DNA from 2 places in the Pseudocitrobacter sp. 2023LY-00077 genome. Region 2 is predicted to be linked to the other one. Evidence: riboswitches for the same ligand, from Rfam matches in the RefSeq annotation. Region 2 holds a riboswitch; the other holds the start of a gene.
The links. A riboswitch is a leader RNA that binds a small molecule or an ion and turns the genes downstream of it on or off. The one in region 2 is predicted to bind thiamine pyrophosphate.
Positions count from the first base shown of each region.

Region 1: it holds a riboswitch for thiamine pyrophosphate, as region 2 does, so the genes downstream of both, thiC (phosphomethylpyrimidine synthase ThiC) here and thiB (thiamine ABC transporter substrate binding subunit) in region 2, are expected to answer to the same signal.

Region 1 covers NZ_JBSPEI010000026.1:18,796-24,233, reverse strand. The annotation lists gene hemE (uroporphyrinogen decarboxylase) at 1-446, opposite strand, end outside; gene nudC (NAD(+) diphosphatase) at 490-1,263, opposite strand; gene rsd (sigma D regulator) at 1,360-1,848, shown strand; TPP riboswitch at 1,899-2,008, shown strand; gene thiC (phosphomethylpyrimidine synthase ThiC) at 2,095-3,990, shown strand; gene thiE (thiamine phosphate synthase) at 3,990-4,625, shown strand; gene ACWWFX_RS23015 (HesA/MoeB/ThiF family protein) at 4,618-5,370, shown strand; gene thiS (sulfur carrier protein ThiS) at 5,354-5,438, shown strand, end outside.
Region 2 covers NZ_JBSPEI010000010.1:82,361-87,798, reverse strand. The annotation lists gene ACWWFX_RS14255 (sugar efflux transporter) at 1-946, opposite strand, end outside; gene sgrT (glucose uptake inhibitor SgrT) at 1,032-1,184, opposite strand; gene sgrR (HTH-type transcriptional regulator SgrR) at 1,272-2,927, shown strand; TPP riboswitch at 2,964-3,055, shown strand; gene thiB (thiamine ABC transporter substrate binding subunit) at 3,086-4,069, shown strand; gene thiP (thiamine/thiamine pyrophosphate ABC transporter permease ThiP) at 4,045-5,438, shown strand, end outside.

The DNA of each region.
Region 1 (5,438 bases), on a different contig from region 2:
CACGGGCTGCCGGAGAAACCAATCAACGGCACTTCGCCTTTCAGTTCGCGGCGGATTGTACGCACCGCGTTCATCACATAACCCAGTTCGCCTTCCGGGTCCGGAATCGGCAGCTTATCAACATCCGCTTTACTGGTTATCGGCGAGGTAAAGCGTGGGCCTTCACCCGCTTCAAAATAGAGCCCGAGGCCCATTGCATCCGGGATAGTCAGAATATCGGAGAACAGAATGGCCGCATCCAGCGGGTAACGGCGCAGCGGCTGAAGTGTGACTTCGCATGCCAGCTCGGCGTTTTTGCACAGGGACATAAAATCCCCGGCCTGGGCACGGGTCGCTTTATATTCCGGTAAATAACGGCCCGCCTGGCGCATCATCCAGACAGGGGTGACATCTACAGGCTGACGCAGCAGCGCACGCAGGTAACGATCGTTTTTCAGTTCGGTCATTTTTCCATTCCTTGAGCTCTTTCACGCCAGTGTAACATGAGTGTCACTCATACTCTGCCCGGCAGAGTGCGACAGTATCTTCAATGAGTCGACGGGCGACGGTTCCCGGCGGCGGCAGTAACGGTAAATTGTCATAGCGATACCAGTTGGCTTCCAGCAACTCTTTGGGGTCGATCACGATATCGCCGCTGTCATACTCGGCCATAAACGCGGTCATCAGTGATTGCGGGAACGGCCACGGTTGGGAGGTGACATAACGCAGGTTTTTGATTTTTATACTGCTCTCTTCCATCACTTCGCGCGCGACGGCCTGCTCCAGCGTTTCGCCCACTTCAACGAACCCAGCCAGCACGGTGTGTACGCCGTTGCGATGACGCGTATGCTGCGCCAGCAGGATGGTGTCATCGCGACGAATGGCGACGATGATGCAGGGCGCGATTTGCGGATAGTAGCGTTGACGGCAGTGGTCGCACAGCATCGCCCATTCGGTTTTGCTGGGGTGCATGGTATGCCCACAGTAGCCGCAGAATTTATGCGAGCGGTAGAACTCCGCCAGCTGCACGCCGCGCCCGGCGAGTTGAAACAGCCCGGCATCCTGGTCGAGAATTTGCCGCAGCGAGCCCATATCATGACGACGCTGTTGCTGAATCAGCCACACCGGCGAGCCTTGCCATTCACCAATCAGCAGCGCGCGTTGCCCCGCAAGGTCGAATTTTCCCGCTTCGCCCCAGGGTAATTCTCCGCCCGGCAGCCATAATTTTTGCTCATGGCTGACGACCCACCAGCCGATGTCTAATTTTTCAATTATACGATCCATATCTATTGCACTACCTTTGCTTCACTGGCATGTTATTTACATTATCGTTACATCTTAGTGCGCAGTCTTTAAATCCACTTGTGCGGAGTCAATCACATGTTAAACCAGCTCGAAAGCCTGACGGAGCATGTTGGAGGCAGTAACAAACTGGTCGACCGCTGGCTCAACATACGCAAGCAATTGCTTGTCGCTTATTCCAACCTGATTGGGATTAAGCCTGGCAAAGAATCGTTTATACGGCTGAATGAAAAAGCACTGGATGATTTTTGTCAGCGACTGGTGGACTACCTCTCCTCCTGCCACTTCAGTATTTATGAACGCATTCTCCATAAATTGGAAGGCGACGCCGCGCTTTTAACGGCCACTAAAATCTGGCCCAGGCTGGAAGCCAACACCCAGTTGATTATGGACTATTACGACTCCAGCCTGGAGACGGCCATCGATCACGATAATTGCTTTGAATTTCAACAAGCATTGTCGGATATCGGCGAGGCGCTGGAGGCACGTTTTGTGCTCGAAGATAAGCTCATCATGCTCGTGCTGGATGCGATGCACGATAGCCCCGGGATCAAACGTCCCGCTTGAGATTTTACGCATTAACGCGTAGTTTACATTCATCGTCCCATTTATGGGGCTACATCTTGTCGGAGTGCCACGTGTGAAAACACAGGCTGAGACCGTTAATTCGGGATCCGCGGAACCTGATCAGGCTAATACCTGCGAAGGGAACAAGAGTAATTCAGCTTTATGCCTCTGCCTTCACGGGCGCTGTGCATCCATTACTCCATCCGTCGTCTGACAAGCCATATCCTTTTTTATTTGGTATGCGCTATGTCTACAACAAAACTGACTCGCCGTGAACAACGCGAACAGGCTCAACGCTTTATTGATACTCTGGAAGGCACCGCTTTCCCTAACTCGCGCCGTATTTATCTCGCAGGTACACAGCCTGGCGTACGCGTGCCGATGCGCGAAATTCAGCTTAGCCCCACGCTCATTGGCGGCAGCGAGGATAATGCGCAGTACGAAGAGAATGAAGCGATCCCGGTGTATGACACCTCCGGCCCCTACGGCGACCCAGCCGAAAAAATCGATATCCGCCAGGGCCTGGCAAAACTGCGCCAGCCGTGGATTGACGCGCGCGCCGATAGCGAAACCTTAACGGCGCGCAGCTCCGCCTATACTCAGGCCCGCCTCGCGGACGAATTTCTCGACGAATTGCGCTTCACCGGCCTGTTGACGCCAAAACGCGCGTGTCCCGGCAAGCGCGTCACCCAACTCCATTATGCTCGTCGGGGGGTAATCACCCCGGAGATGGAATTTATCGCCCTGCGCGAAAATATGGGGCGCGAGCGCATTCGCAGCGAAGTACTGCGCCAGCAGCATCCGGGGCAAAGCTTCGACACGCTGCTACCACAAAACATCACGCCTGAGTTTGTCCGTGCCGAAGTGGCGGCAGGTCGGGCGATTATCCCGGCCAATATTAACCATCCGGAATCGGAACCGATGATCATCGGGCGTAACTTCCTGGTGAAGGTGAACGCCAATATCGGTAACTCCGCAGTCAGCTCCTCGATTGAAGAAGAGGTGGAAAAACTGGTGTGGGCAACGCGCTGGGGCGCCGATACGGTGATGGACCTCTCCACCGGGCGTTACATCCACGAAACCCGCGAATGGATCCTGCGCAACAGCCCGGTACCAATCGGCACCGTGCCGATCTACCAGGCGCTGGAGAAGGTCAATGGGATCGCCGAGGATCTGAGCTGGGAAGCGTTCCGCGATACGTTGCTGGAACAGGCCGAACAGGGCGTAGACTACTTCACCATTCATGCGGGCGTGCTGCTGCGTTACGTGCCGATGACCGCCAAACGCCTGACCGGTATTGTGTCGCGCGGTGGCTCAATCATGGCGAAGTGGTGCCTCTCGCATCATCAGGAAAACTTCCTTTATCAGCACTTCCGCGAAATTTGTGAAATTTGCGCCGCCTATGATGTATCGCTGTCGCTGGGCGACGGCCTGCGTCCTGGCTCAATTCAGGATGCCAACGATGAAGCCCAGTTTGCAGAACTTCACACGTTGGGCGAATTGACCAAAATCGCCTGGGAATATGACGTGCAGGTGATGATTGAAGGGCCCGGCCATGTGCCAATGCAGATGATCCGCCGTAATATGACCGAAGAGCTGGAGCACTGCCATGAAGCGCCGTTTTATACGTTAGGGCCGCTCACCACCGATATTGCACCAGGCTACGACCATTTCACCTCCGGGATTGGCGCGGCGATGATTGGCTGGTTCGGCTGCGCGATGCTCTGCTACGTCACGCCAAAAGAGCACCTCGGCTTACCGAATAAAGACGATGTGAAGCAAGGACTTATCACTTACAAGATCGCCGCCCACGCGGCAGACCTGGCAAAAGGCCACCCCGGCGCGCAGATTCGCGATAACGCCATGTCTAAAGCACGCTTTGAATTCCGCTGGGAAGATCAGTTTAACCTGGCGCTCGACCCCTTCACCGCTCGCGCCTATCACGATGAAACACTGCCGCAGGAATCGGGCAAAGTTGCCCATTTCTGCTCGATGTGCGGCCCCAAATTCTGCTCAATGAAAATCACCCAGGAAGTTCGCGATTACGCGGCAAAACAGGCCGCAGAGACCGGGATGAACGAGATGTCTGGTCAGTTCCGCGCCCGGGGTGGCGAACTCTATATCCCTCAGGAGAATTTATAATGTACCAGCCTCATTTTCCCCCGGTTCCTTTCCGTTTGGGCCTCTACCCGGTTGTTGATAGCGTGGAGTGGATCGCACGTTTGCTGGAAGCGGGCGTACGCACCATTCAGTTACGCATTAAGGACAAACACGACGACGAGGTCGAGGCCGATGTGGTTGCCGCGATAGATCTCGGCCGTCGCTATAACGCGCGTCTGTTTATCAACGACTACTGGCGTCTGGCGATTAAACACCAGGCTTATGGCGTGCATCTGGGGCAGGAAGATCTGGAAACCACCGATCTCGACGCGATTCGCGCGGCCAACTTACGGCTTGGCGTATCGACTCACGATGATATGGAAATTGACGTGGCGCTGGCGGCGCAGCCTTCGTACATCGCGCTGGGTCACGTGTTCCCAACGCAAACCAAGCAGATGCCCTCCGCGCCGCAGGGGCTGGAACAGCTCGCCGCGCATATTAAACGCCTGGACGATTACCCCACCGTCGCCATTGGCGGAATTAGCCTTGAACGTGCGCCGGCAGTGCTGGCGACGGGCGTTGGCAGCATCGCCGTCGTGAGCGCGATTACGCAAGCCGCAGACTGGCGCGATGCCACCGCGAAACTGCTGGCGCTGGCGGGAGTGGGCGATGAATGATCGCGATTTCATGCGCTACAGTCGCCAGATGTTACTGGAGGATATCGCCGTGGAGGGTCAGCAAAAACTGCTCGCCAGCCGGGTGCTTATCGTCGGGCTCGGCGGCTTAGGCGCGCCTGCGGCGCTGTATCTTGCCGGTGCGGGCGTCGGCACGCTGGTGCTTGCCGACGATGACGAGGTGCATCTGAGTAATCTGCATCGTCAGATTGCCTTTACCACGCCCGACATCGCGCGCTCAAAAGCAGAGGCAACGCGCGCGCGACTGGCGGCGTTAAACCCGGATATCACTCTCACAACGATCGCCCAACGGCTGGCGGGCGATGCGCTAAAGCAGGCGGTGCACGACGCGGATCTGGTGCTTGATTGCACCGATAACATGGCGACGCGCCAGGCGATCAACGCGGCCTGCGTGGCGCTGAACACGCCGCTGATTACGGCCAGCGCGGTGGGGTTCGGTGGGCAGATGATGGTACTGACACCGCCGTGGACGCAAGGCTGTTACCGCTGTCTGTGGCCCGATGACGCCGAACCGGAACGCAACTGCCGCACGGCAGGCGTGGTCGGCCCGGTCGTGGGCGTAATGGGTACATTGCAGGCACTGGAAGCCATCAAGCTGTTAAGCGGTATGCCCACCAGCAATACCTTGCGTCTGTTTGACGCACGCGCCCACCAGTGGCGAAACCTGGCGCTGCATCGCGCGGCGGGCTGCCCGGTTTGTGGAGGCCGTCATGCAGATTCAGTTTAATGACGAATCCATGCAGTGTGCGGAGGGGCTCTCCGTCAGCGCCCTGCTCACCCAACTGGAACAGTTAA
Region 2 (5,438 bases):
CCGCGTTAAACAGTTGCAAAATCAACAGCGCCGTTTCGCTGTGGAACAGAATCAACCCAACGTAAAACAGCACGCCAAACGCCACCGATGTCACCATCATACGACGCTTACCAAAGCGTTTGACGTAATACCCCGCGAGGATCATCGCCGGAATTTCCAGCCCGGCGGCGGTACCCATCAGGATCCCGGCCAGTTTATCCGGCAGGCCAAGATCGCTGCTGATCCACAGCGGCATGTCGATGATATACATGGTGTTGCAGGTCCACATCAGCGTCGAGGCGATGAACAGCATCCGCACGTTAGGATCGTTCCAACCGCTGACCTGAGTGATTTCAACGTCCGCCGCCTGTTCAATGCGCGCCACCGAGGGCAGCATCAGCGCAATCATCGCCAGGCTAATGGCAAAAATCCCGGCGGCAATGGCGAACATCATCGTAAAGCCGTAATTCAGCGCCAGCATAAACGCCAGCGGCGGGCCAATGACCCACGCCAGCGAGAGCTGCGCACGCATCACCGAGCTGAACATCACCACTTCCCGCGCCGAGCTGTCGGCATATTCGCGGGCCAGCGCAAACAGCTGCGGCATCGCGGCGTTGGCAATCGACGCGAGCAAAACGCCGCAGGTGATCAGCGTTAAATAGTGGCGATTAAACGCAAACAACAACGCGTTACCCACCGCCATCAGGCAGCAGAACATAATGAGCTTGCGACGATCGCCCTGGCTGTCGGAGCGTTTCGCCAGCCACAGGCTGACCAGAATCCCGGCGATGGCGTTCACCGTGTAAAACAGCCCCACCCAAAACGGCTGAGCGCCGACTTCCCGGCTGAGAAACAGGCTCAGCGTCGGCGCCTGCAGCGCCCCCGCCACGCCCATCATAAACGCCACCAGCATAAAGGCCGCGTAGACACCGTTGAGACGTCGTCCCATCGTCATAATCCAGAGCATGAGAAATCCTTTAGCGCGCGAGAAATAAAAAAAGCCAGCAGATAATACCTGCTGGCAAATACTCAGTCACACATGATTTGGCGATTTAGTGTTCAGAGGTCGAGCGCGTAACCTCCCACTGCATCAGATCATCAAGCATTTTGAACCGCATCCCTGCCATCTGGCGGGCCAGCCAGGAAACATGACGTGTTGCGTTAAAATAGTGCTGATAAAACTGACCTGTGGTTGACCTCTTCATATTCACCTCCCCGCTTCATCGATATTGATTATTGGCTTAATATAGGGATTAATAAATTGCTGAGTTTTTATCAGGAGTTCCCCTTTTATGCCTTCTGGTCGACTGCAACAACAATTCATCCGTCTGTGGCAATGCTGCGACGGCAAAGCGCAGGAAACGACGCTGAACGAACTGGCGGAGCTGCTGAGCTGCTCGCGTCGCCATATGCGAACCCTGTTAAACACCATGGAAGCGCGCGGCTGGCTAACCTGGGAAGCCGAGGCCGGGCGCGGTAAACGCTCGCGATTAACCTTCCTCTATACCGGGTTGGCATTGCAGCAGCAGCGGGCGGAAGACCTGCTGGAGCAGGACAGAATTGACCAACTGGTACAGCTGGTTGGCGACAAATCGACGGTGCGACAGATGCTGGTTTCTCACCTGGGCCGTAGCTTCCGCCAGGGGCGACACATTCTGCGTGTGCTCTACTACCGCCCGATGCAAAATCTGTTGCCCGGCACGGCGTTACGTCGATCTGAAACCCATATCGCGCGGCAAATTTTCAGCGCCCTGACGCGCATAAATGAGGAAAACGGGGAACTGGAAGCCGATATTGCGCACCACTGGAAGGAGATATCCCCTCTGCACTGGCGCTTTTATTTGCGTCCAGGCATTCATTTTCATAATGGCCGCGAGCTGGAGATAGAAGACATCATCCATTCGCTGGAACGCATTAACAGGCTGCCGCTCTATTCTCATATCACTCAAATAGTGTCACCAACCGCATGGACGCTGGATATCCATCTCTCCCACGCGGACCGCTGGCTACCGTGGCTGCTCGGTCATACTCCGGCAATGATCCTGCCGCACGAGTGGTCATCCATGCCGCATTTCTCCCGCCAGCCGGTTGGAACCGGCCCTTACGCGGTGGTGCGCAATAACCAGAATCAGCTCAAAATTCACGCCTTTGAAGAGTATTTCGGGTTTCGCGCATTAATAGATGAGGTGAATGTTTGGGTATTACCCGACGTGGCGGAAGATCTCAGCTGTGGTCTGACGTTACAGGGCACTACCCAGAGCGAACAGGCCGTCGAAAGCCGGCTTGAAGAGGGATGCTACTATCTGCTGTTTGACGCCCGCTCGTCGCGCGGCGCCAATCAGCACGTACGCCAGTGGTTAAGCCACGTGCTGGCCCCGGCGAATTTGCTCTATCACGCCAGCGAACAGTACCAACAGTACTGGTTCCCGGCCTACGGCCTGCTGCCCCGCTGGCACCACGCGCACAGCAAAACCCACGAAAAACCCGCCGGGCTGGAGCGCATCACGATTGGTTTCTATCGCGATCATGTCGAACATAAAGTGATTGCCCGCATCATGGCACAACTGCTGGCCGAGCATCAGGTCACACTTGAGATTAACGAAGTGGACTATGACGAATGGCACAGCGGCGAGGTGGTCAGCGATGTCTGGCTCAACAGCGCCAACTTCACGCTACCGTTAAACTTCTCCCTGTTCGCGCATCTTTGCGAAGTGCCGCTGCTTCAGCACTGCATCGCCCGTGACTGGCAGGCAGATATCCGACAGTGGCATGCGGGCGAACTGGATCTCCCGACCTGGTGCAAACAGTTGCTGGAACAACAGGCAATTGTGCCGCTCATCCACCACTGGCTGCGCATTCAGGGGCAACGCAGTATGCGCGGCGTGCGCATGAACACCCTCGGCTGGTTCGACTTTAAATCCGCGTGGTTTGCCCCGCCGGATCCATAGCGCTTTTGATTTATTCACGTAATCATTACAATAGCGAGCTACTCAACGGGGTGCATAAATTTGCTGAGAGATACCCGTCGAACCTGATCCGGATAACGCCGGCGGAGGGATTTGAGGCCAACTCAAAATCCTTTGCCACCTGCTCACTGAGGTGCAAAGTGTTAAAAAAATGTCTGCCGCTGCTGGCGCTTCTCGCCCTGCCAGCTTTCGCCAAACCGGTACTCACGGTTTACACCTATGATTCCTTCGCCGCCGACTGGGGCCCAGGCCCGGTGGTGAAAAAAGCCTTTGAAGCCGACTGTGACTGCGAGCTGAAATTTGTGGCGCTGGAAGATGGCGTTTCACTGCTTAACCGCCTGCGCATGGAAGGCAAAAAGAGCAAAGCCGACGTGGTGCTGGGGCTCGATAACAACCTGCTGCAAGCCGCCAGCCAGACAAATCTGTTCGCCAAAAGCGGCGTGCCGACGAGTAACGTTACCGTTCCCGGCGGCTGGAAAGATGACACCTTTGTTCCCTTCGACTACGGCTATTTCGCCTTCGTTTACGATAAAAACAAACTGAAGAATCCGCCGAAAAGCCTGAAAGAACTGGTCGAGAGCGACCAGAAATGGCGGGTGATTTATCAGGACCCGCGCACCAGCACGCCGGGCCTGGGCCTGCTGCTGTGGATGCAAAAAGTGTATGGCGATAAAACAGCTGAAGCCTGGCAGAAACTGGCGGCGAAAACCGTCACCGTGACCAAAGGCTGGAGCGAAGCGTATGGTTTATTCCTGAAAGGGGAAAGCGACCTGGTGCTGAGCTACACCACCTCTCCGGCGTATCACATTATCGAAGAGAAAAAAGATAACTACGCCGCCGCCTCATTTGCCGAGGGGCATTATTTGCAGGTGGAAGTGGCGGCGCGGACCGCCGCCAGCAAACAGCCTGAACTGGCCGAAAAATTCCTCAAGTTTATGATTTCCCCTGCGTTCCAGCAGGCCATTCCGACGGGTAACTGGATGTATCCGGTGGCTGACGTGACGCTGCCCGCCGGCTTTGAGACGCTCGATAAACCGAAAACTGCCCTAGAATTTACCCCGCAGGACGTCGCCGCACAGCGTCAGAACTGGATCGCGACATGGCAACGCGCCGTCAGCCGTTAATTCCCGGCTGGATTTGGCCTGGAGTGACGGCGGCGACGCTTATCGTCGCCGTGGCGCTGGCCGCCTTTCTGGCACTGTGGTTTAGCGCCCCGGATGCCAGCGGGCAGACGCTGCTGGCGGATAGCTACCTCTGGCACGTCGTGCGTTTCTCCTTCTGGCAGGCGTTTCTCTCCGCGCTGCTGTCGGTTGTGCCCGCTATTTTCCTCGCCCGCGCGCTCTATCGCCGTCGTTTCCCTGGCCGCGAAACATTGCTGCGCCTGTGCGCAATGACGCTGATTTTGCCCGTACTGGTCGCGGTATTCGGCATCCTCAGCGTCTACGGGCGTCAGGGCTGGCTGGCGCAGATACTCACATCACTCGGGCTGGAGTGGCATTTCTCGCCTTATGGATTGCAGGGCATCCTGCTGGCGCACGTGTTCTTCAACATGCCAATGGCAACCCGCCTGCTGCTTCAGGCGCTGCAGCAAATCCCCGGCGAGCAGCGCCAGCTTGCCGCTCAGCTTGGGATGCGCGGGTTCAATTTCTTTCGCTTCGTGGAATGGCCCTGGCTGCGTCGGCAAATTCTGCCCATCAGCACGCTGATCTTTATGCTCTGTTTTGCCAGCTTTGCCACCGTGCTATCGCTGGGCGGCGGGCCGAAAGCCACGACCATTGAACTGGCGATTTATCAGGCGCTCAATTTTGATTATGACCCGGCGCGGGCGGCGATGCTGGCGCTGATCCAGATGGCGTGCTGCCTGACGCTGGTGCTGGTTAGCCAGCGTCTGAGCAAGGCGATTGCCGTCGGTAATACGCAAATGCAGGGCTGGCGCGACCCGGACGATCGTCTGCACAGCCGCCTTAGCGATGGCCTGCTGATTACGCTGGCCCTGTTATTAATGCTGCCGCCGCTGCTGGCGGTACTGGTCGATGGCATCAACACGGCGATGCTCAACGCCCTGCGACAACCGCCGCTCTGGCAGGCACTGTGGACCTCGCTGCGCATCGCCGTCTCCGCTGGCGTGCTCAGCGTGGTGCTGACCATGATGCTACTGTGGAGCAGCCGCGAACTGCGTGCGCGTAACGCGCCGCTTGCCGGGCAAACGCTGGAACTGAGCGGCATGTTGATTCTTGCCATGCCGGGGATTGTGCTGGCGACCGGCTTTTTCCTGCTGCTGAATAATACTATCGGGCTGCCTGACTCCGCCGATGGCATCGTGATTTTCGCCAATGCGCTGATGGCCATCCCCTACGCGTTGAAAGTGCTGGAGACGCCGATGCGCGATATTACCGCGCGTTATACACCGTTGTGTGAGTCGCTGGGGCTGGAAGGGTTTAACCGTTTAAAAATCGTGGAGTTGCGCGCACTTAAACGGCCCCTCGCCCAGGC